One region of the Peteryoungia algae genome, then DNA from elsewhere that is predicted to be linked to it. Evidence: riboswitches for the same ligand, from Rfam matches in the RefSeq annotation. Region 1 holds a riboswitch; each other region holds the start of a gene.
The links. Region 1 has a riboswitch for cobalamin ahead of bluB (5,6-dimethylbenzimidazole synthase). Riboswitches for the same ligand answer to the same signal wherever they lie in the genome.
Positions count from the first base shown of each region.

Region 1 (5,985 bases):
ACGTCGCGCGGCGTCGTCAACATGGCGGCACTCGCCGTCGTCGAGGCATCCCAGCCGGCCGGCTGACGGGAACATCTCCAGCTACGCGTCCATATGCCGGTTGCCGCGAAATTTGCCATCTGGACAAGCCAAAGCGGCAACCCCGACACTGCCTCCCCTCGGAATCTAGGGGCGGCGAATGGTTCAGGCAGGCGCGTATTTCGACATCTTGGATTGGCTGGAACGGCGGGAGACATGGGATCCCCCGGCGTTCCTGGCACGGCTGCAGGCGGCCTATGGCACAGGGCCGATCACCTATCTGGACGCTGTCACCAGCAACGGCCGCTTACGGCCGCAGCGCATTCTCCACAGCCAGCGGCGCGATATCCAGCTGATCGCACGGAGCCTTCAACGCAAGCCGGCCCAGGAGCAACTGTTGCGGGTCTTTTCGGCGCTCGAGCCGTTGCAGCTTGTATCCTGGCAGAACACCGGGAACTCCGACCGGGTAATGTTGGGCTATCCGCTGCCGAGCCTGCCAGGCCGGCACAATTGCCTTCTCGTGGAAAGCTCCGCTTCAAGACAGGACGTCTCGGCCTGGTGTCGCGTCCATGATCGCGACCTCCTGAGCCTGGGTGCCATCTTCAACGGCCGAATGGCCCGGTCCAAACGGCTGGCCCCTGGCGGAAAGGTCCGCAAACATCCACTCACCCGTCGTGAACGCGAGACGCTGGCCTGGATCGCGGCCGGAAAAAGCTACTGGGAGACCGCCGTCATCCTCGGAATTTCCGAGCGCACAATCCGCCATTTCATGGCCAATGCCCGCCAGAAACTCGACGTCGTCAACAATGCCCAAGCCGTCGCCGAGGCTGTCTGGCAAGATCTTATCCCCCGTCTTGCGGAGCACCAGCTGCCGTGAACCGAACCCAACCCGAAACAATATCATAGATTGCAATATTGAAACTGGACGCCACCGCCAGTTTCAGACGCCTTTGCGGAACCGCATGCTGCCAGCTCCATTCAACAAGAAGGAGAACCGCATGATCAGGATCATCAACGGCACCCGGCGAAACCAGTTTCCCGAAGACATCGACGCCATGCACAGGCTGCGCAAGCGGGTCTTCCATGACCTCCTGGGCTGGGACGTCCAGGTGCGTGACGCCTGGGAGATCGACGACTACGACCGAGCCAATCCGCTCTATGTTCTCTCCTATGGCGAGGAGGGGCGGCTGCGTGGCGCGCTGCGCCTTTTGCCGACACTGGGGCCGAACATGCTCGATGATACGTTTCCGGTCCTGCTCGGCGACCGTCCTGAGATCCGCAGCGCCGAGATCTGGGAATCCAGCCGCTTCTGCATCGACCCGGAAATCTCGCAGGATCGCGCCAGCAACCAGGTGACGATTGCCGCCGCCGAACTCATGTGTGGCGTCGGCGAATTGGGGCTGACCTCCGGCCTCAGCCACATCGTGACCGTCACAGATGTTTTCCTGGAGCGCATGTTCAAGCGGATGGGCTGCCCGGGCATTCGCATCGGCGAGCCGAAGCGCATCGGCATCGTCCAGGCGGTCGCGGTTTCCTGGGAGGTCTCCCAGGACCTGCTCGACCGCATGAAGGCCATCGCCGCGATCGACGGCAGCGTGTTGGAGCACCGGATGACGCTGACCGCAGCCCAGGCCGCCTGACCGACGAAAGGCGGTCGCTGCACGGCAAGCGGCGACCGCCAACTCAACTGTCATTTTACTTTGGGGACCGCTCCGCTATCCTGCCGGCGATCAGGGTCGTTTCGTCCCTGCACGCGACAACGGAAATACGAATTTTGCCGATCAGAATAGTCAGATCCATCACGATGATCGTCGTTCTGGGCAGCCTGTTGCCGAACGCGGCAAACGCTTCGGCGCTGTGTGAGCGTCTGCGCGATCGGCTAGTCCTCCTCCAGGAGGGCGGCACCTCGCCAGAGATCAACAGCTATGCAAGTGCGATTGCCCAGCAGAACATAGAATTGCGCAAGGCGCACCAGGACCAGCGGCGTCTCCGCTGCCTGACCTCCTCGATCGTCCAGATCAGGCCCGACGGTGGCAATGACTGCAGCGAACTGGCGCGGGCGATTTCCCGCATGGAATCCAACCGCGACATCCTTGCGGCGAGACTGGCGGATCTTCGCGAGAACCGCGTATCCGATGCGCGTGCGGCTCTGGTAACCGCACTCGAGGCGAATGGCTGCGGCTCCGACGAAACAGTCTACCCGGAAGAGGCAGGGCGCATTCCCTATCTGGATACCTTGCCGGAACCCTATCGCCCGGACCGGCAAGCGGAAGCAGCATATTCCAACGAGCCACCCCCGATCTCGTTGATGCCCGCAGGCAATGTCCGCACGCTTTGCGTCCGCACCTGCGACGGCGGCTTTTTCCCCATCTCATCCCAGACATCACCGATGAATTTTGGCCGGGACGCGGCCCAGTGTCAGCAGATGTGCCCCGGCACGGAGACCGAGCTCTTCTTTCACGCGCCTGAACGCAGCGAGACGCTCGATATGGTCTCGGCCGTCACCGGCCGCCCATATCGGGACCTGCCCAATGCATTTGTCTACCGCAACCGCCAAACGGGAACGGACCCGTCCTGCAGATGCAACATGCAGCTTTATTACCAGCGCATGACCCCACGCCAGGCGGTTCCCGACTACCAGTCGTCCATCATGGAGATCAGCCCGAATAAGGCACCAGCACCGGCGGCGATACCACCTGCACCAGAGCGCGATCTGGACGAGGCGAGCCTGAGCGTGCGTCGGGTCGGACCGGCGTTTCTGCCCCCGGACAAGGGAACCATAGACCTCAGGAACCCTGCGGCGCCCGGCCCACAGCCGCTACAGGAGTAAGCGGCGCGGAGGCCCGCTCGCCCCAATGGTCCTCGAAGACGAGGTCTTCGAGTGCGAGGCGCTGGCGCCACCCCTTCACCTCCAGTTCGGGCGCCGAATAGAGTTCATCGACATATCCAAGGCAGAGATAGCCGATGATCTGGATCCGGTCCGGAACGCCGAGGATGGCCTTCAGCTCTGCCTCGTGGAAAATGCTGACCCATCCGAGGCCGACACCTTCCGCCCGCCCAGCAAGCCAGAGGTTCTGGATTGCGCAGACGGTCGAGAAAGCGTCCATCCGGGCATCATGGGTCCGCCCGAGAACAACAGGCCCGGCGCGTTCCGGATCGCAGGTGACGCAAATGTTGAGCGGCGCCTTGCGGATGCCTTCGAGCTTCAGGGCGCGATAGGCGCTGCGACGCTCCTCGGGAAACATTTGTTCTGCCTCGGCATTCGCGCGGGCGAATGCTTCCCACACCGCATCGCGCGTTCCCGGGCTCCTGATCAGCAGGAAATTCCACGGCTGCATGAAGCCGACCGACGGCGCCGCATGGGCCGCCCCGAGCAGCCTTTGCACCACGTCATCCGGCAAGGGATCGGGCAGAAACTGGTCGCGAACGTCGCGCCGCGTATGGATGGCCCGGTAGACAGCGGCCTTGTCTTCCTCGACAAAACCCGCTGCCCGGACGAGAAATTCGTTCGGATCGTCGTGCATCGTAATCCCCACAATGCGCAACCGCCCGCCGTCCGCGCAGGCTCGGTCTATCTTGCCAGGCCGGTCTTCTGACTGGGCATCATCCAGGACGCACACCTTCCCGGATCGCTCCAGTGGTCGGGTTTCCCCTTGCGCATCATGTCCGCCTCACAGCGTTGGGCACGTGCCGGAATTGCGCCGGCTTCCCGATTCTCCTGCCTTCGGCAGGCACCTGACTGATCGCTTGTATCCCGAAGCGGCAAGCTTCGACAGGCCAAAAACGACAGGGTCAATCCTCGACCGGAAAGTAACGGACGAACGCGAAGGCCGTCCCGTCCGGCGACCAGTTCGGAACGTTGATCGAACCCTGCCCGCCGAAGAACTCGAACAGCGTCTCGACATTTCCGCCATCGGCATCCATCAGCCGAAGCCGGACCTGCTTGTCGCGGGGATGGCCGGAGACATCGGCGTCATAGGAGAGGAACAGGACCTTGCTTCCGTCTGGCGAAGGATGCGGGAACCAGTCGCCATAGCCATCGGAAGTAAGCTGCTCCAGTCCCGTGCCATCGGTGCGCATCCGCCAGATCTGCATGGTGCCGGTGCGGCTGGAATTGAAATAGATCCACTGGCCGTCGGGCGAATAATCGGGACCGTCATTGTGTCCCTCGCCAAAAGTCAGCCGCTGCTCAGACCCGCCCTTGGTCGGGATCGTGTAGATGTCGAAGGCCCCGTTCCGTTCACCGCAATAGGCAAGCACATTCCCGTCCGGCGACCAGCCATGCCAATAAGACGGCATATTCGCCGTCACCTGACGTGGCTCGTCATCCCCATCGCCGAGCAGATAGATGCAGGACTTGCCATGGAGTGTATGGTCGGAAAAGACGATCGAAGCGCCGTCAGGTGAAATTCCGTGGTCGTTGTTGAGCCGGACGGCAAAACCGGTATCGATCAGTTCCGGTGCCGGATCATCTTCGTCGAGCGGCAGTGCATAGATGAGGCCGTCGCCATTGATGACGAGGAAATCACCGTCGCGCGACCAGTTGGGCGCCTCGACGAGGTCTTCCGTCTCCCAGACAACCTCGCATTCGCGTGTCGCCATGTCGTAGATTTCGACCGAACTGCGCATCCTGGACTCCCTGTCCGCCGAAAAGCCAGCTTCAGTGGCTACGGCAAATAAACTCGATTACCCGCGCAGCACACGTTGGCAATATTGATAAAGGGCCGCAAAAGCCCGCAATTTGACGCTCACGCGCGATCCCGGAAGCGGTTCGTGATCGGATAGCGACGATCGCGTCCGAAATTCTTCTTGGTGATTTTGACGCCCGGCGCCGACTGGCGGCGCTTGTATTCGGCGAGATAGAGCAGGTGTTCGACCCGGTGCACCGTCCCAAGGTCGTGGCCGCGCGCGACGATCTCCTCGACGCCCATTTCCTTCTCGACAAGGCATTCGAGGATGTCGTCAAGGACGGGATAGGGCGGAAGCGAGTCCTGGTCGGTCTGGTTCGGACGCAGCTCCGCAGAGGGCGCCTTGGAGAGGATGTTCTGCGGGATCACCTCGCCAGACGGCCCCAGAGCGCCCGGCGGCACGTTCTGGTTCCTCCAGGCCGAGAGTGCATAGACCTGCATCTTGTAGAGGTCCTTGATCGGATTGAAGCCACCATTCATGTCGCCATAGAGCGTGGCATAGCCGACAGACATTTCCGACTTGTTGCCCGTTGTCACGACCATCGAGCCGAACTTGTTGGAGACCGCCATAAGGATCGTGCCGCGTGTACGGCTCTGCAGGTTTTCCTCGGTGATACCGCTCTCGGTGCCCTCGAACATCTCGGAGAGCGACGACAGGAAGCCTTCCACCGGCTCCTGGATGGGCACGATGTCGTAGTGGCAACCCAGCGCCTTGGCACAGGCCTCGGCATCGGCAAAGCTCTCCTGCGAGGTATAGCGATAGGGCAGCATGATCGTGCGCACCCGCTCCTCGCCGAGCGCATCCACGGCAATGGCCGCACAGATGGCCGAATCGATGCCGCCAGACAGTCCGAGCACCACGCTCTTGAACCCGTTCTTGTTGACATAGTCTCGGAAACCCAGCACGCAGGCTCGGTAGTCCGCCTCTTCCTTCTCCGGTATGCGCGACATCGGACCCTGGTCGCAGCGCCAGCCGTCATCGGAGCGTTTCCAGGTGGTGACGGAGAGCGTCTCCTCGAATTGGCTCATCTGAAAGGCGAGCGACTTGTCACCGTTGAAGGCGAAGCTCGCGCCGTCGAAAACAAGTTCGTCCTGGCCGCCAAGCTGATTGGCGAAGATGAGCGGCAGCCCGGTTTCGATGACCTGACGCAGCGCCACCTGATGGCGCACGTCGACCTTGCCGCGGTAATAGGGCGAACCATTCGGTACAAGCAGGATTTCGGCACCCGTTTCGGCCAGTGTCTCGCAGACCCCGAGATCGTTCCAGATCTCTTCGCAG
Region 1 is NZ_CP128477.1:1,179,521-1,185,505, forward strand. It holds gene QTL56_RS05900 (NADP-dependent malic enzyme) at 1-66, shown strand, start outside; gene QTL56_RS05905 (helix-turn-helix transcriptional regulator) at 179-895, shown strand; gene QTL56_RS05910 (acyl-homoserine-lactone synthase) at 1,017-1,658, shown strand; gene QTL56_RS05915 (DUF2865 domain-containing protein) at 1,823-2,848, shown strand; gene bluB (5,6-dimethylbenzimidazole synthase) at 2,805-3,542, opposite strand; cobalamin riboswitch at 3,584-3,772, opposite strand; gene QTL56_RS05925 (TolB family protein) at 3,811-4,647, opposite strand; gene QTL56_RS05930 (NAD+ synthase) at 4,767-5,985, opposite strand, start outside.

Region 2 (5,985 bases), 1.3 Mb from region 1:
CAGTCGATCAAGATGCTGAAGGCGGCGACCGAGAAGCGCGCCCACCAGAACAGCAATGTCGTCCGCGCCGTCGTCGACAAGACCGCATCGCTCGCTGACCTCCAGCGCGAAGCCGAAGAGGCGGAAGCCGCGAAATTTGTCGATCCGGTTACCCGCCTCGCGTCCCGTCGCGCCTTCAACAAGGCCGTCGCCAAGATCTATGCCAACCCCGAAATGCCCGTTCTCTGCGGCGTCGCGATCGGCGAGATCGACGACTATGCGCGTATCCAGGAACAGATGGGTCCGGCGGTCGCCGAGCGCTTCCTGATGCAGGTCGCCAAGGTGCTTGAGGCCGTGTCTGGCGGTGGCGATCTCGCCTGCCGCTTCGATGCCGGCCGCTTCGGCCTGCTGCTCTATACGTCGGATCAGGAGGAGATCAGCCGCGTGGTCGATCTCGTCCGGGCCAAGCTGAAGGCCACGAATTTCGTCGGTTCTTCGAGTGGCGCCCGCGTCGGCCAGCTCAGCATGTCCTTTGGAATCTGCTATTCCGAGCAGGCTCCGAATGCCTTCGACTTCACCAATTTCGCCGAAAAGGCGCTGGCCACCTCCAAGACGGCCGGCGGCGACACAGTGACGATCTACGGGGCGAGCGACTATGTCTCGAAGGATTGGCTGCTCTACAAGAAAAAGCCGGTCGGCGGTTTCGGCACCTGAGGTCCAGGCCTCGTCTTTCAGAGCGTCGTGATGATCTTTCGAAGCTCGGCGTTTCTTGCGCCGAGCATCAGCACATTGCGCAGCGCCTCTTTCGGATCGATGGTCTGGAAGAGCAGGCCATTGTCGCGGAATGAGCGGTCGATGGTCATCGACTTGTTTTCTGCTTCCGGCTTGATCGCCACAGCGAAATACATCCGTCCGTAGTTCTGCTTGATCTGCTCGAAGAAGACGTCTTCGCCGCCGAGTTCTGCAAAGAAGTTGGCGATATAGAAGGCCCATTTCACATCGGCATATTGCGCAAAGTTGGTGCGCGCCGCCGTCACGTGACAATAGCCCAGATGCGGGCTGTCGTTCAGCGTGCGATGAAAGATGATCTTGGGAAACTTCACCGAGTGGTGAAAGGCATTGATCCGCTCATGGGTGGTCTCGGCGGCCCGTTCCAGCCGGCGTCCGGTGCGGGCTGCGACTTCCTCATAGGAAAGATAGCGCCGCTCGTCCGGCAGCCAATCCTCGCGGCTGCGCGAGATCCGACCGGTCCTCAGGAACTCGGTATGGACTGCCCTGGTGGGCGGCGCCGCTTTTGTTTCTGCTTTGGGAGCCGCGTAGTATCTGAGTTTCTGCATCTTGACGCTCTGACTGTACCCGGACTGATTGCTTGAGCTTAACGCAGCATGGTTAATCATGATTTGACGGTATTCTATCGGGTCGAGATTTCGCGAGGCTTGCCGCAGCGCAAATATTGTAAATCGATCTCAGTCGCCCGTTTGCGCCATGCTTTCAGAGGCGAAATATAGTGCGTTGCTGCAGGCCTTGGAAAACAATGGAAAATTCCCCGGATCTTCGTTTCCACACCGACTTCGCTCCATGTCGCAAACGATTTGGGCCGTGTCGTTTCGCAGTGCAGCGCGCGTCTGCGCCGTGTGATTAGATGCAAGTCAAGCTCGAGGTGCTGCCCTGCTAGGGAGGGTGGGAAATCGGGAAGCCGGTCGAAATCCGGCGCTGCCCCCGCAACGGTGGTGGAGAATGCGTTATGGCAAAAGGCCACTGGGGGCGACCCTGGGAAGGCGCCGACGCGGTCCGCGAATGGACCACTCCTGAGCCCGGAAACCAGCCTTGGCAGATGGACATTTGAGGTTGCGGAGGGCGACCGGAGATAGCCATGCAGCGTCTTTTCAAGGCGGTGACGGGCTGTGCTCTCTTCTCCCCCGGGTTTTGCAAACGAGGACGACATGGACCTGCAGGCCAACATGCTGCGCCAGCTCAAGAATCGCCGCGAAGGCTTCTCGCTCGAGCAGCCCTTTTACATCGACCAGGACTACTTCAAGCTCGACATGGAGCAGATCTGGTATCGCGACTGGCTGTTCATTGGCCACGACTGCGAGATTCCCCGCGCCGGCAATTATTTCACCGCCCAGATCGGCGATTATCCTGTGGTCCTGGTCCGTGGCAAGGATCAGGTCATCCGCGCCTTCCACAACACCTGCCGCCATCGCGGCCACCGCGTCTGCACCTCCGATCGCGGTGCCTCTGCCAAGCTCGTCTGTCCCTATCACAACTGGACCTATGACCTCGACGGCTCGCTCGTCTTTGCCCGTCAGATGGGCGAAACCTTCGACAAGAGCGAATTTGGCCTCAAGCCGGTGCATTGCGAAAGTGTCGGGGGCTATATCTTCATTTGCCTCGCCAATGAGCCTGCCGATTTCGCGCCAGTCCGGGCCTCGATCGAGCCCTACATGAAGCCGCACCGGCTTTCCGAGGCCAAGGTCGCCCATCGCAGCACGATCATCGAAAAGGGCAACTGGAAGCTCGTCTGGGAAAACAACCGCGAATGCTACCATTGCGCCGGCAATCATCCGGAACTCTGCCGCACCTATCCGGAAGCCCCGACGGCGACCGGCGTGCAGGGCGCCGGTGACGATCCCGTGATCGCCGAGCACTGGCAGCGCTGCGAGGCTGCCGGGCTTCCGAGCGCCTTCAATATGGATCCGTCGGGCCAGTTCCGAACGGCCCGCATGCCCTTGATCCAGGATGCCGAGAGCTACACTCTGTCCGGCAAGCGCGCTGTCCGTCGGCCGCTGTCTGACGACGTTTCCACCTCGCATATCGGCACACTGCTGCTGTTCCACTATCCCTCGACCTGGAACCACATCCTCGTCGACCATGCGATCTCTTTCCGGGTGACGCCCCTGTCTGCCGAAGAAACTGCCGTCACCACCACATGGCTCGTGCACAAGGATGCGGTCGAAGGTGTGGACTACGACCTCAAGGAACTTACTCATGTCTGGGAAATGACGAACGATCAGGACCGGTCGATCGTCGAGGAAAATGCCTTTGGCATTCGCTCGCCCGCCTATGAACCTGGTCCCTATTCCGTCGAGCACGAGGGTGGCGTCATGCAATTCGTCGAGTGGTACACGACCTTCATGATCAACCGGCTCCAGGGCGACAAGGCCCGCCTGTCTGTGGTGGCATGAGATGAACATCGCCATCACCCAGTACCGCCACGTCGATGAGATGCGCCCCTGGTCCGACCGGGAGCATCTGCTGGAATGCGTCGCCGTCACACCTGAGGCCGCCGACGTGATGACCTTCACCTTCAGGCCCAGCAAGCCGGGCCTGTGGTTTCGCTATTTGCCCGGCCAGTTCGTCACACTCGAAATTCCGGTCGGCCCCGAGCCGGTCATGCGCACCTATACCCTCTCGTCCAGCCCGTCGCGACCCTATACGGTTGCCGTGACGGTCAAGGCGCAGAAGGAGAGTATCGGCACGCGCTGGATGTTCGACAATCTGCGGCCTGGCATGGCGCTGAAGGCATTCGGCCCGCTTGGCGACTTCTCCTACGCCAAGCACCCTGGCAAGAAATACCTCTTCGTTTCCGCCGGCTCCGGCGTGACGCCGATGATGTCGATGACGCGCGATCTGAGCGACCGGGCCCCCGACAGCGACATCACGTTCCTGAACTGCGCGCGTTCGCCCGACGACATCATCTTCCGCTGGGAGCTGGAAGCCAAGGCGCGCGACATGCCGAACTTCCAGCTCGGCTTCATCATCGAGCAGCTCGGCCGGGGTCAGCTCTGGTCGGGTCTGAAGGGTCGCATCGACAAGGCGAAGATCGCACTTCTCGCACCTGATTTCCTTGAGCGGACAGTCTTTTGCTGCGGCCCGGCACCCTTCATGGCGACCGTGCGCGAAGCGCTCGAAGGTGCTGGCTTCGACATGGAGCAATATCACGAGGAGGCTTTCCAGCCGGTCAAGGCGGAGCCTCTGGTTGTTGTCGCCGATTACACCGATGGAGAACAGGCGACGAAGGTCACCTTCGCCATGTCGGGCAGGGACGGTCTCTGCGCGCCCGGCCACACGGTTCTTCAGGCAGCCCGTGCCGCTGGCGTGCGCATCGGGGCGGCCTGCGAGTCCGGGCTGTGCGGCACCTGCAAGGTGATGAAGCTCTCGGGCGAGGTCGAAATGGACCATAATGGCGGCATCCTCGACGACGAGATTGACGAAGGCTACATTCTCGCCTGCTGTTCGCGACCGAAGAGCGACATCGAGATCGAGGCCTGAGCCGAAGGCGTGACTGCCTTGCAGCCATCGAGAAAGGGCGGTCGCCATTGGCACCGCCCTTTCGGCGTTTTGCCATTGGATGGAACAATATCCCGCTTGTGCCGTTGACGGAAACTTGCGCGCGAGAGTGGTCACGAAACCGTTACGCGCAGAGCGCGAGCATGAACGGCATGTTAATTTTGAGTTCAGGCTGGCTTTACTAACTTACGCTTCAAGGTCGAGGCTCGGGTGTCGCCCGCTCCTGACGACTGTGAGAAACATGCAGGGAGAACCACCATGATGACTGCATTGAAGACAACCGCCGTCGCCGCGCTCGCGTCAATCCTGGCCGTTACAAGCATGGTCCCGGCTCAGGCCCAGATCATCCGCCCGGTCGCGCCGATCGCAGCCGCAACCGATGCCACCAACGTGCAGTACCGCGAGCGCCGCTATGACCGCTATGATCGCTACGAGCGCGCCCGCTACTGGAACGGCCATCGCGGTTATCGCGAGCGCCGTGCAGGCTACCGCTACCGCAATGGCTATTGGTATCCACTCGCAGCATTTGCGGCCGGCGCCATCATCGGCGGTGCGATCGCCCAGCCGCGGGCGGTTCCGGTAGCGCCGCGCGCAGCCGGCTTGAATCCGCGCCACTACAGCTGGTGCCAGGCCCGCTATCGTTCCTACGACAGCCGTTCGAACACCTTCCAGCCGTATAACGGCCCCCGCCGCCAGTGCCTGTCGCCCTATTATTAAGCGGCAGAACTGACAGCGCCCGCTCTAGGCAGGACGCTGGAATGTGTTGATATCGAGCCGCCCCGGCCTTGGCTGCGGGCGGCTTTTTCATGTCTCCGATCCGCCTGTTTCCTAACGGCAAAATCCGCGCGTTAACCATTTGTTAACCAAATCGGCGGTACTTCTGTCATCAACGATTTGTTTACATAGATGACCAAAGTGCTAACCGAACCCCGCTCCATCCGCATCAAGGGAAGATCTTTCCTGGCCGTCGTCCTGACGCCGGATCCGCCGTTCGACGACTGGCTTGTCCGGCTCGACGATCTCGCGGCCCGGTCGGCCGGTTTCTTCCTCGGCCGTCCCGTGGTCCTCGATGTTTCCGACATCGAGATCGACCGCCCGCAGCTAAAGGCGCTGATCGCCGAACTTGGCGCCCGCAACGTCTCGATCATGGGCATCGAGGGTGGTCGCCCCTCGCTGGTCGAACCGGGTATGCCGCCGCAGTTGAAAGGCGGCAAACCAGCCGCGGATTACGAAGTGCCACGCGAGGAGGCGCCGCAAATTTCGGATGCGAAGCCTTCTCGTAAGGCGGAGAAGAAAACCGCCGAGCAGGCGCCGCCACAGGTGACGGTACAGCAGAGCCCGGTTTCGGCGCCGTCCATGATCGTGCGCGAAACCATCCGCTCCGGTCAGTCGGTGATCTACACCCAGGGCGATGTCACGGTGATCGGATCGGTCCAGTCGGGCGCCGAGGTGATTGCGGGCGGTTCCGTCCATATTTACGGCGCGTTGCGCGGCAGAGCGCTCGCCGGATGCGTTGGCAATGCCGACGCAAGGATCTTCTGTCGTAAGTTCGAATCCGAGCTGGTGGCGATCGATGGCGTCTACGCGATGACCGACGATATGAATCCAGAACTGAAGGGGCATCCAGTTCAGCTTTGGCTGGAAGGGGATGCCATCATGACAGAGAGAATGACGTGAACTTGAGCGGGGATAGACAGGAGAACCAAATGGGCA
Region 2 is NZ_CP128477.1:4,280,837-4,286,821, forward strand. It holds gene QTL56_RS20305 (GGDEF domain-containing protein) at 1-693, shown strand, start outside; gene QTL56_RS20310 (DUF6656 family protein) at 711-1,316, opposite strand; cobalamin riboswitch at 1,621-1,823, shown strand; gene QTL56_RS20315 (aromatic ring-hydroxylating oxygenase subunit alpha) at 1,923-3,167, shown strand; gene QTL56_RS20320 (FAD-binding oxidoreductase) at 3,169-4,254, shown strand; gene QTL56_RS20325 (BA14K family protein) at 4,531-4,989, shown strand; gene minC (septum site-determining protein MinC) at 5,179-5,949, shown strand; gene minD (septum site-determining protein MinD) at 5,979-5,985, shown strand, end outside.
Region 2: it holds a riboswitch for cobalamin, as region 1 does, so the genes downstream of both, QTL56_RS20315 (aromatic ring-hydroxylating oxygenase subunit alpha) here and bluB (5,6-dimethylbenzimidazole synthase) in region 1, are expected to answer to the same signal.

Region 3 (5,985 bases), 2.2 Mb from region 1:
ACGGAATGCGTCAGCAATGTCCCGTCTTCCCCGAATATCCAGCCGCAGATCTCCCCGACCGCTCCGGCCTGAAGAAGATCCTCCATTTCCTCGGACTTGAGAAAGCCATCGAGGAGGAGTGGTGCGTTCATGTTCATCTCGCCGATGCCAACGAAAGTGACATCCGAGCGCTGGGCCAGCGCGATGGTCGGTGCAACCAGAGGCTGGCTATGCAGCAGTTCCCGCTCGGCAGGAGAGGACACGATGACAGGCAGCGGCATTGGGAAATGCGGCGCCTTGACCGCGTCGGCCATCGAAAAGATGACGTTGAAGTAGGCGGCTGACCCGTCCGGGCTGATGTTGCCCGTCAGCGAGACAATCTTGTGCTGCGGACATTCCATTGGCGACAGCTGGTCGACCATGGCGCGCAGCGTGCGGCCCGTCCCCATGGCGATCACCAGCGGATCGGGTTGCTTGAGCCAGCGCTCCAGTTGCGCAGCGCCAGCCTCGGCAACGCCGACGGTCGCGGATTCCGAAGCCGGATCCGACGGAACGATCTCGACTTCCTTGAGGTCGAACTTCTTCTGCAGCGCCTCCGCAAGCTCCAGGCACGCCGCGATCGGATGGTCGAGCCGAACCTTGATCAGCTTTTCCGCAACGGAAAGCGAGACGAGACGCTGGGCGCTCTGCCGTGAAATTCCCATGGATGCAGCGATCTCGTCCTGGGTTCGCCCGGCGACATAATAGAGCCAGCCCGCGCGTGCCGCATCATCGAGCCTCGTTTGCCCCTCGCCGCGTTTCGCCATGAAGTCATTCCTCCGTCTGGCGACAGTGCTGCCAAGTTTGCCCGCGGCTGTCAAATCCGGTCCGCCCATCCGGCACTCTGGAACGCTTCGCGGGCTGACGTGTTGGACCCCTTTGAACCTCAATTTAAGGAGATCGAACATGGTCCGCCTCATCACGCTCGCTGCTGCGACCGCACTGACATTCGTGGCAACGGCAAATGCCCAGCAGACGGCGCCGATCCAGCAGTTGCCGACGCCGCAGCCCTCAGCCGAGACGGAGGCGCTTGGTCCCGCCGGCTTCGTCCAGCAGGCCGCCGCTTCCAACGAATTCGAAATCCGCTCGGCCGAACTCGCCTTGCGGCGGAGCCAGGACCCGCAGGTGACGGAGTTCGCGCAAACCATGCTGGATGATCATCGCCGGGCGCAAGAACAGTTGCAGTCGGCGGCCGAGGCCGATTCGGTGGCGATCGTCCTGGAGTTGTCGATGGAGCAGAAGCAGACCCTGATGGCACTGGAACAGGCCGAGGAGAGCCAGTTCAACAGTGCTTACATGTCGGCCCAGATGAAGGCACATGATGAGGCGATCAGGTTGCTCGGCGCCTATGCCGATCACGGTCCGGCCGGCAGTCTGAAGACTTATGCGGTCGCGCACTATCCTTTGGTCCGAACCCACAAGGTGCGGGCTCAGTCACTGACCAATGATTGAGCGGAGCGCAGCGAGGGGCAGGACATGGTCGTTTGCTACCCTTGCCACATCTGGTTGACGGCGGCACCTTTGGTTTCAGGACAAAAAGAACCCCGCCGAAGCGGGGTTCAGGTGGGCGCCCTCAGGGGCGGCCGGGGGAGGTGGGAGGAGGGGAACAATCCCATATGAACTTAGGAACTGCCACTTCGGCCCATTGTTCCCGTGATGGAACAAAGAATCGTTTCGAGGACCCTTCTACGGCGTCAGACTTGTTCGGCCTGAGCGCCACTGTTCGGCTTTGCCGGTCCCAGATCCGGCTTCTGACCCAGCGGCTGCATGGGCTGCGACACGAATTGCCCCTTGCCATCCATCGACCATAGGACAGAATGTCCTTCATCCCGGGATCATTGGTCATGTTGTAAAGCCGCGTCGCAAGCACGCGTCCGGTCGACTCGGCGGCAACATTCGCCGTCATGTCGGCGGCGATGTTGCCGCTGGCATAGATGTGGGACATGTCGAACGGCACGCCGTCGGAATTGACAGGCATGGCGGAGAGACCAGCGGAAAGCAGGTTCTTCAGATTGATCCCGCCCAGCACGGCTCCACCGACGGGATCTGTTCCGCGAATTTTTGCGATTCGAAAAGCAGGATTACTGCTGGTCCTTGGTTTTGAGCGAGTCGCCGAGGTCCCGCTTTTCCGGGTCCTGAAGATTCTCGCCGACCGCATCCCGGTCGACATCTGGATCGTCCTTTGCCGGCATATAGCCGCTTGGCCTGTTATCCTTTGGTCCTTCCCATCGCGGAGATTGGTCTGTGGTTCCCGGCTTTCCATCTTTTGGCGAGTACGTGCTCATGGCTAGTCTCCTTGTGGCTGTTTGTGGATGTTGAACTTTGACCAACTGCCAGGCCTGCCAACCGTTCCGCAGGAACATTTGCAGGTGCCTTCTGTTTGCCTTGGGAACGGTGACGGAGAGCTGATGATGAAAAGCGAGACGGAGAGCGCGACGAAGAGGCCGCATGTGGTCATCGTCGGCGCAGGCTTCGGTGGTCTGGCCTGTGCCCAGGCGCTGGGCAATACGGAAATCGACGTCACGGTGATCGATCGTCGCAACCACAACCTCTTCCAGCCGCTGCTCTACCAGGTCGCGACAGCGGCCTTGTCGCCGGCAGATATCTCAGAACCCATTCGCCGCACGCTGGGCCGGTATGAGAACATCCATGTCGTGATGGCCGAGGTCGTGTCGGTCGATGCACCCGCACGGACGGTCATTCTGAAAGACGGTGGCTCGATCCTCTTTGATCGCCTCGTGCTCGCGACAGGCTCCACCTACAACTATTTCGGACATCAGGACTGGCAGCAGCATGCGCCGGGTCTGAAATCCGTTCACGAAGCCCGAGACATCCGCCACAGGCTCCTTCTCGCTTTTGAGAAGGCGGAGCGAAGCACGGACGAGGCCGAAAAGCGCAATCTTTTGACCAGCGTGGTCATCGGCGGTGGACCGACAGGCGTCGAAATGGCGGGCGCAATCTCTGAACTGGGTCGTTTCATGATAGCCCAGGATTTCCGCAGGCTGCATCCCGATCAATTGACGGTGCTGCTCATCGAGGCGGGACCGAGGATTCTGTCAACCTTCCCGGAAACTCTCTCGCGATATGCATCCGATTACCTTGCAGGAATCGGCGTCGATATACGCCTCAATACGCCTGTCGAAGATATCACGGCAGAGGGGGTTCAGGCTGGCGGCACGTTCCTGCCTGCAAGCTGCATTGTCTGGGGAGCCGGCGTGAAGGCGTCTCCCGCGGCCGAATGGCTGGGCATTGAGCCGGGAGCTGGCGGCCGGCTGCCGGTGGCGCCGGATCTGTCGGTCACGGGCACGGCCGGCATATACGCATTGGGCGATACGGCTCTTGCCGTAGGAAAGGACCGCAATCCGCTGCCGGCCCTTGCGCAGGTAGCCAAGCAACAGGGAATATTTCTCGGTCGCGCGCTGAAAGCCAACCTCCTCTTTGGCAAACCCATTCCCACGTTTCACTTCCGCAATCGGGGCAACACCGCGGTCATCGGGCGGAATGCCGCCATTTTTGACTTCGGATCCTGGCAGATCAAGGGTCGGCTTGCCTGGCTGCTATGGGCCCTCGTCCACGTGTATTTGCTTGTCAATTTCGAGAAGCGGCTGCTCGTCAGCATCCAGTGGATCTGGCGTTATTCGACACGCCAGAGAGGCGCGCGCGTGATTGACGAAACGGCGGTCGCCGCCACGGTGCCCGCAACGGAAGCCAAGGATAGAGCGGCGAGTTGATTGCGCGCCTGATTTTTGGGTGGACAAGGTCGGTGGCGCTTGCTAGTCGTAATGATATTACATAACGAAAAGATCAAGGCTTGACCGCCGGGGTCTGCAGATCCTATGCAAGCAGATGACGGTTCCCTCAACGGATGACTCCGAGGGGATTAATAGGGAACACGGTGCGGAAGACCCAATAGGGACCAAGACCGTGGCTGCCCCCGCAACTGTAAGCGGATTGCTGTCCATTCTTGCGGCGTTCACACGCCGAGCCACTGCGGGTCACCGTGGGAAGGCAATTGGAAAGCGTTTGTCCGCGAGCCAGGAGACCTGCCGTCAAGTGATGAAACCGAAGCGGACGGGGTGTTCCGATGGATACGAACTGGCTTTTGCACAGCGCCCGTTGGCGCGCCGAACTCATGCCATTTTGCCTCCGGACAAATCCTGCGGAGGACTGGCATGCATTCTCTTCCCGATCTTAGGCCGGCACGGCAGACTTTTCACCGTGCCTGTGACCCGACGGCAAGTCACCGCTCTCTGGCGGAGGCTCAGCCATGAGCTGCAGCACCAAGGGATGCTCCGTCCGGGTCGCTGATCTCGGCTGGGGGCCAAAGCCATCGCATTTCCTCGTCCGAGGCGTGTCATTTGCTCTCGATGCGGGTGATCGCATGGCCATTGTCGGGCCGAATGGCGCGGGCAAGACCACGCTGCTTCGCTGCCTCTATCGTGGCGTCTCGCCGCTCGAAGGCCGGGTCGAGGTCGACGGCCAGGACATCTGGTCGATGACCGCGCGCCAGCTCGCGCGCCGCGTTGCCGTGGTTCTTCAGGAAATGCCGGGGGACTTCCCCTTTACCGTCAGAGATGTGGTGATGATGGGCCGGGTTCCGTGGCGCGAGGGCTTCGCAGGCTGGAGCGACCAGGATCGGGCGGAAGCCGAGCATGCGCTTGACCATCTCGACCTCCTGCGTCTGGCAGGTCGGCAGTTCTCGACCCTGTCCGGAGGCGAGAAGCAGCGTGTCCTCGTGGCGCGTGCGCTGGCCCAGAAGCCCGAGATCCTCATTCTCGACGAACCGACCAACCATCTCGACATTCGCCACCAGCTTGAAATTCTCGACCTGCTCGGCGCCTTGAACCTCACCATCATCACCACCCTGCACGACATCAATCTGGCTGCCGAATTCGCAAGCCATGTGGCCTTGATGCAAGGCGGGCGGATGAGTGCCTTCGGCGCGCCGGAAGCCGTGCTGACCGAGCAGGCCCTGTCCGGGACATTTGGTGTATTCGCCGCCCGCCAGCCGGGCGATAGCCACCGTCCCCACCGCTTTTCCTTTTCCCTTGAATTGAATTGAACTGATTTCGAAAGGACCTGTCCATATGGCGACCCGCCTCCTCCTGTCCGCCACATTTTTCGCCTCGGTTTTCACCGCCACGTCGGCTTTCGCCTATCCGGTGACGGTCAAGAGCTGCGATCGGGAAGTCACCTTCGATGCCGCACCTGCCCGCGCGATTTCCAACGACGTCAACCTGACCGAGATGATGCTCGCCCTGAAACTGCAGGACCGCATGGTCGGCTACACTGGCATTTCCGGTTGGAAGACACTGGACGAGGGACTGCGCGAAGGGGTGAAGGAGCTGCCGGAGCTTTCGCCAAAATACCCGACGATGGAAGTGATGCTGAACGCCGACGCCGATTTCTACTTCGCCGGCTGGAATTACGGCATGAAGGTGGGCGGCGAAGTGACCCCGGAAACGCTGGAGCCCTTCGGCGTCAAGGTCTATGAACTCACCGAATCCTGCATCCACATCATGGCAAAGAACAAGCCGACCATGGATGACATGTTCGTGGACCTGCTCAACCTCGGCAAGATCTTCGGCGTAGAGGCGCGTGCGGAAGAATTGGTAGCGGGCTATCGCAAGCGCCTCGATGAGATCACCACGCGGGTCGGCGCCGTCGAGAAACCCGTACGGGTCTTCGTCTATGATTCCGGCACGGAGAAGCCCTTCACCCCCGGCCGCTTCGGAATTCCGACTGCCATGATCGAGGCCGCCGGTGGCGTCAATATCATGGACGATGTCGAAAAGAGCTGGACCGAAGTGTCCTGGGAGCCGGTCATCGAACGCAACCCGGAGGTCATCGTCATCGTCAACTACGGCGATGTGACCGCAGAACAAAAGATCGCCTTCATGAAGGAAACCCCGGCTTTCAAGAATCTCGATGCGGTCAAGCATGATCGTTTTGTCGTGCTGGAATATG
Region 3 is NZ_CP128477.1:3,346,079-3,352,063, forward strand. It holds gene QTL56_RS15820 (sugar-binding transcriptional regulator) at 1-785, opposite strand, end outside; gene QTL56_RS15825 (DUF4142 domain-containing protein) at 925-1,470, shown strand; partial or broken gene QTL56_RS15830 (manganese catalase family protein) at 1,713-2,065, opposite strand; gene QTL56_RS15835 (hypothetical protein) at 2,100-2,303, opposite strand; gene QTL56_RS15840 (NAD(P)/FAD-dependent oxidoreductase) at 2,430-3,749, shown strand; cobalamin riboswitch at 3,852-4,083, shown strand; gene QTL56_RS15845 (ABC transporter ATP-binding protein) at 4,286-5,080, shown strand; gene QTL56_RS15850 (ABC transporter substrate-binding protein) at 5,106-5,985, shown strand, end outside.
Region 3: it holds a riboswitch for cobalamin, as region 1 does, so the genes downstream of both, QTL56_RS15845 (ABC transporter ATP-binding protein) here and bluB (5,6-dimethylbenzimidazole synthase) in region 1, are expected to answer to the same signal.

Region 4 (5,985 bases), 440 kb from region 1:
GGGCAGGGCAGGGCGAACACATCGACCCCGCGACCATGCCGGTCACCAAGCTCGCCAACACGGCGATCGATGCCGTCTCCAATAGCCTCGCCGAAGTTTTCGACGAGATCGTCCGCTTCGCCGGTACGGACATGCTGTGTTACCGCGCAGATGGCCCGAAAGAATTGATTGACCGCCAGGCGGCCCGCTGGGATCCGGTTCTCTCCTGGGCGACGACGGCTCATGGCACCCGCTTCTTCCTGGTGGAAGGCGTCATGCATCAGGAACAGCCGGCAGAAGCGATTTCCGCCTATACAAGGGCACTTGAGCGTTATCGAGACGCTTTCCTGATTTCATGTCTCAACGTGGTCACGACGCTGACCGGCTCGGCGGTTCTGGCGCTTGCCTATGCCGACGGCGCCTGTGACCTTGATGAAGTCTGGTCGCTCGCGCATATCGACGAGGACTGGGCAGTCGAGCACTGGGGCACCGATGCCGAAGCCGAGGCGCGTCGCGACGCCCGATACGCCGAATATGCGTCGGCAGCCGCCCTCTTCCAGGCGCTTCAGCCGCAAAGTTAACCCTCCACTAACCATAAATGACGAATTGTCGGATTGGTCCAGAATCACCAGTCCGGGGTTGTCATGATCGCTCGCAGTCTCCGTTTCGCCGCAGCCATCGGGCTCCTTTTGGTGCTGGCATCGTGTACACTGCTGCATGGACGCAGCATCGACCGGCCACTGGTCTATTACGTTCGCAATGTCACCGTCATGGCCGATGCGCGGATCCCGCTCGACCTGATCGGCGGCATTGACCGCCGTGTGTCGGCAGCAATCGCAGCAACCCGGGCGCCTCAGGGTGCGGAACGTGTCGTGCTGCTGGTCAAGATCGACCGACTCGGCTTCGGCGAGGGGGCACGACGCCACCTGGCTCAAGCGAAGTTGACGGTGACGGCGACATCCGTCGAAACGGGTGAGCCGGTGGCGCAAGGGTCCTTCACAGTCAATAGCCCGACCGACGACTCGCGCTGGGTCCGCCAGGCGCTGGCCGAGGAAATCGCAGCCCGAATCCGTTTCGCCTTTTCGCTGACAACGCCCCGTATTCGCAGGGCCGCACCACCCGCCCGAACCATTTCGACGCGCCTCAAGACCGATCCGGCATCGTTGGTCGTGCCAAATACGTCTCCGGTTCCGCCGCGGGCCGCAGCCGCGCCGAAGGCTGCGCCGCAGAAGCCTGTCATTGCCGCGGCGCCGGTTGCTGCGACGCCACCTCCGCCAAAGGAAATGGCCGTCCCCCCGGTGGCTGCCACCACCCAGCCGACGTCTCCGAGAGCCCCGGCGCAACCCGCTCGGCGCGCGGCCGATATCGGCTCTGGAACGCCGGTGGAGCAGGGGGCAAGCGGTACGATCCGGCTTCGCGCCGAGTGCGATCCGGCTGTGACGTCCAACTGCACGGCAGCGCCGTGATCATCCCCGCGGCGCAAAGGCGCATCGCCGCGCCGCAGCCGTGATTGACTCGACACCGACCTCGGCCTAATCCTCGTCATGGATGGTTTCCGGACGGCAGAGATGCGGTCCGGAGAGCAAAAGGGAATGCGAAGGCGTGGACCCAGACCGGGCATGCCGAACGCAGCCGACCCCGCGACTGTATTGCAGCGAGGGTTCTCCATCCGCTCTGCCGTTTCAGGTGGTGACGGGTCGCAGGTGCGACCGGCTTCTCGAAAACGGCAGGACGGAAAAGCCACTGGGGTGGCAGCACGATCAGCCGGGGCAGGACGCCTCTTTCTCTACGAATCGTCCGCTCTTTCGTGTTGCCGGAACACCCTGGGAAGGTGAGGAGAATCCGACGGCTTTCAAAAGCCACGACCTGCGAGCCAGGAGACCTGCCATCCACGGGCATGGTGCCCACACTGGGGAGGTTTCCCCGTTGCCAGCACGGAGGTTGTCGTGGCGACGTATTGCATCAGCGGGTCCTTGAGGCCCCGCCGGTGCCGGGCCGTATTGTCGGTCCAGGCATCGATCCCTGTTTCGTGCATTCTGCATCCGTGTGGTGCTGCAGATCTGCATACGGTTGGAGGCGTCGGCACTCCATGACCGAATTCCATCCACGATCCATTCTGGTTCTCGGCGGCGCCCGTTCGGGAAAGTCGCGTTTTGCCGAAGGATTGGCCCGCGACACCGGCCTCGAGAAGATCTATCTTGCGACGGGCCGCGCCTGGGACGACGAGATGCGCGCCCGCATTGCTGCCCACAAAGCTGACCGCGCGGATGACGGCTGGACCACCCATGAGGCACCGCTGGACCTGATCGGCGCGCTGAAGACGCTCGATCAGCCGGACCGGGTCATTCTCGTCGATTGCCTGACACTCTGGGTCACCAATCTGATGATGGAAGAAGGCCGTGACGTCGACGCAGACGGCGGGGCACTCGCCGCCAGTCTCAGCGAACGCCAGGCCACCGTCATCTTCGTCTCTAATGAAGTCGGGCTCGGGATTGTCCCTGAGAACAGGATGGCTCGCGCCTTCCGCGACCATGCCGGTCGCCTCCACCAATCGATCGCCGCAAACGCGGCTGAAGTCTATTTCGTTGCGGCCGGATTGCCGCTGAAAATGAAGGGTTGAACCATGTTGCAGCAAAAGATCCCCGCCACCGTCATCACCGGCTTCCTCGGCGCGGGCAAGACCACCATCATTCGCAACATGCTGATGAATGCCGGCGGCAAGAAGATCGCGCTGATCATCAACGAATTTGGCGACCTCGGGGTCGATGGCGACGTGCTGAAGGGCTGCGGCGCAGACAACTGCACCGAAGACGACATCATCGAGCTCACCAATGGCTGTATCTGCTGCACCGTCGCCGATGATTTCGTGCCGACCATGCTGAAGCTGCTCGACCGAGACGTGAAGCCTGATCACATCGTCATCGAGACGTCTGGGCTTGCCTTGCCGCAGCCGCTGGTCGCCGCCTTCAACTGGCCGGATATCCGTACCCGCGTGACGGTCGATGGTGTCGTGACCGTGGTGGACAGCGCCGCAGTCGCCGCAGGCCGTTTTGCCGATGACCATGACGCCGTCGCCGCCCAGCGCGCCGAGGACGATAGCCTCGACCACGAGAGCCCGATCGAGGAACTCTTCGAGGACCAACTGACCTGCGCCGACCTCATCGTCCTCAACAAGGCGGATCTGCTGGATGCTGCCGGTATTGCCGCCGTGCGCGCCGAGGTGAGCGGTCGCACCAGCCGCAAGCCATCGATGATCGAGGCGAAGAACGGCGAGGTGTCGTCGCTCGTGCTGCTCGGGATCGGCGCCAGCACCGAAGACGACATCGCAAACCGCAAGTCGCACCACGAACTGGAGCACGAGGCATTGCATGCCTCGGGCGAGGACCACGACCATCATCACGACCACGACGAATTCGAAAGCTTCGTCCTGAAGCTCGGCGCGATCAAGGATCCGGCAGACTTCATCGACAGCCTGAAGCCGGTCATTGAGAAACACGACATCCTGCGCCTCAAGGGTTTCATCGACGTGCCCGGCAAGCCGATGCGCCTCGTCGTCCAGGCGGTCGGCACCCGCATCGACACCTATTTCGACCGCCCCTGGGCATCGGGCGAAAAGCGCGAGACCCGCATTGTCGTCATCGGCCTGCACGATTGGGATTTCGGCGCAGTGGTCGCCGACGTCCAGGCGGCGGCTGGCTGAGCCATGCATCTGCTTCTCGCCCAGAAGGGATCGATCAGCGACGGCGACGAGGCGATCGATCTCGGCCAGACGCCGGGAGACATCCTGTTCCTGTCGGCGGCCGACACGGAGCTGGCTGCCATCGCAGCCGCCGTGGAGGCGAGGGGCGAGCATAGGCTGAACTGGCGGCTCGCCAGCCTGATGACCCTGAAACACCCCATGTCGGTTGACACCTATATCGAACGCACGGCAAGGCATGCGCGGCTGATCGTGGTCCGGGCGCTGGGTGGCGCAAGTTACTTCCACTATGTCCTGGAAGCGCTCCATGCCGCTGCATGCCGCAATGGCGGGGCACTTGTCGTTCTGCCGGGTGACGACAAGCCGGATGAGGGTCTCACGCCTTTCCAGAGCTGTGCCGTCGACGACCGGCAAGCGCTCTGGACCTATCTGACGGAAGGCGGGGCCGACAATGCCGAAGCCTTCGTCTCCTATGCCGAGGCTGTGCTGGGCGAGGGCGACCGTCCGGAACCGGCGCGTCCATTGCTGAAAGCCGGCATCTGGTGGCCCGGCAGGGGCGTGATCGGGGTCGAGGAGTGGGAGAGGCTGGCGCTTGAAGCGCCCCTCTCTGGCCCGCAAGCCATCGTCCCCCTCTGCTTCTACCGCGCCCTCGTCCAGAGTGGGGAGACCGCACCCGTCGAAGCCATGGTCGACGCTTTGCAGGCGCAGGATCTGGTTCCCCTGCCGGTCTTTGTCTCGAGCCTCAAGGATCAGGTTTCGGTCGATACGCTGCGCGCCATCTTTTCCCGTTTCCCGCCGGCTGTGGTCATCAACACGACCGGCTTTGCCGTCTCCACTCCGGGCGCGGAGAAGCCGTCGACCGTACTCGATGAGACGGGTGCGGTGGTGCTGCAGGCGATCTTTTCCTCCTCGCCGCGCGCCACCTGGGAGAGCTCAACGCAAGGTCTCAGCGCACGCGATCTCGCGATGAGCGTCGCGCTGCCGGAGGTCGATGGCCGGGTGATGACCCGCGCCGTCTCCTTCAAGTCCAAGGCACGCTTCGACGAGCGGGTCGAGGCCAATCTGGTTAGCCACGAGCCTGATGCTGGTCGCATGCGCTTCGTCGCGGAACTGGCGGCCAACTGGGCGAAACTCCGGTCGACCGAGCCCGTCGATCGCCGGGTTGCGCTGATCATGGCCAATTATCCGAACCGCGACGGGCGCCTCGGAAATGGTGTTGGACTGGATACGCCAGCCGGCACAATCGAGGTCATGCGCGCCATGCGGGATGCGGGTTATGATATCGCTGGTCTGCCCGCCGACGGCGACGGGCTCATGCAGGCGCTGATGGTCGGGCCAACCAACGCGGCCCATGACGGACGTGTTGTTCGGGAAGTGCTTTCCATAAGCGATTACAAATGTTTCTTTGGCCTTCTTCCCAAAGAGGTTCAGGATCGCATCACCGCCCGTTGGGGCGCGCCGGAGAGCGATCCCTTCCATCTCGACGGGGCTTTCGCGCTGCCCCTGATGCGCTTTGGAAAACTCATGATCGGTATCCAGCCGGCCCGCGGCTACAACATCGATCCCAAGGAAAGCTATCACTCGCCCGATCTCGTGCCGCCGCATGGCTATCTCGCCTTCTATGCGTTCCTCAGACGGGAATTCGGCGCTCAGGCCGTGATCCACATGGGCAAACACGGCAATCTCGAATGGTTGCCAGGCAAGGCGCTGGCGCTGTCGGAGACCTGTTTTCCGGAGGCAGTGTTCGGCCCGCTTCCGCATCTCTATCCCTTCATCGTGAATGATCCCGGCGAGGGCACGCAGGCCAAGCGCCGCAGCTCCGCTGTCATCATCGACCACCTGACCCCGCCGCTGACGCGGGCTGAAAGCTATGGCCCGCTGAAGGACCTGGAGGCGCTGGTCGACGAATACTACGAGGCCTCGGGCGGGGATCCGCGCCGGCTGGTGCTCTTGAAAAAGCAGATCCTCGAGCTGATCGCCGATATCGGCCTCGATCAGGATGCCGGCATTGCCAAGGGCGAAGCCGAGGACCAGGCGCTGGAAAAGCTTGATGCCTATCTCTGTGACCTGAAGGAAATGCAGATCCGCGACGGCTTGCACATCTTCGGGCTCGCTCCGGAGGGACGGTTGTTGACCGATCTTGTCGTCGCGCTCGCGCGCGTGCCGCGCGGTCAGGGCGAGGGCGGTGATGCGAGTTTGCAGCGGGCGATTGCGGCCGACCTTCTCAAGACGGCAGGCTTCGATCCTCTCGACTGCGTCATGTCTGATCTGTGGACCGGTCCGAAGCCGGATCTCCTCGCCGACCTCAC
Region 4 is NZ_CP128477.1:744,443-750,427, forward strand. It holds gene QTL56_RS03820 (ATP12 family chaperone protein) at 1-560, shown strand, start outside; gene QTL56_RS03825 (hypothetical protein) at 624-1,445, shown strand; cobalamin riboswitch at 1,512-1,883, shown strand; gene cobU (bifunctional adenosylcobinamide kinase/adenosylcobinamide-phosphate guanylyltransferase) at 2,069-2,599, shown strand; gene cobW (cobalamin biosynthesis protein CobW) at 2,603-3,679, shown strand; gene cobN (cobaltochelatase subunit CobN) at 3,683-5,985, shown strand, end outside.
Region 4: it holds a riboswitch for cobalamin, as region 1 does, so the genes downstream of both, cobU (bifunctional adenosylcobinamide kinase/adenosylcobinamide-phosphate guanylyltransferase) here and bluB (5,6-dimethylbenzimidazole synthase) in region 1, are expected to answer to the same signal.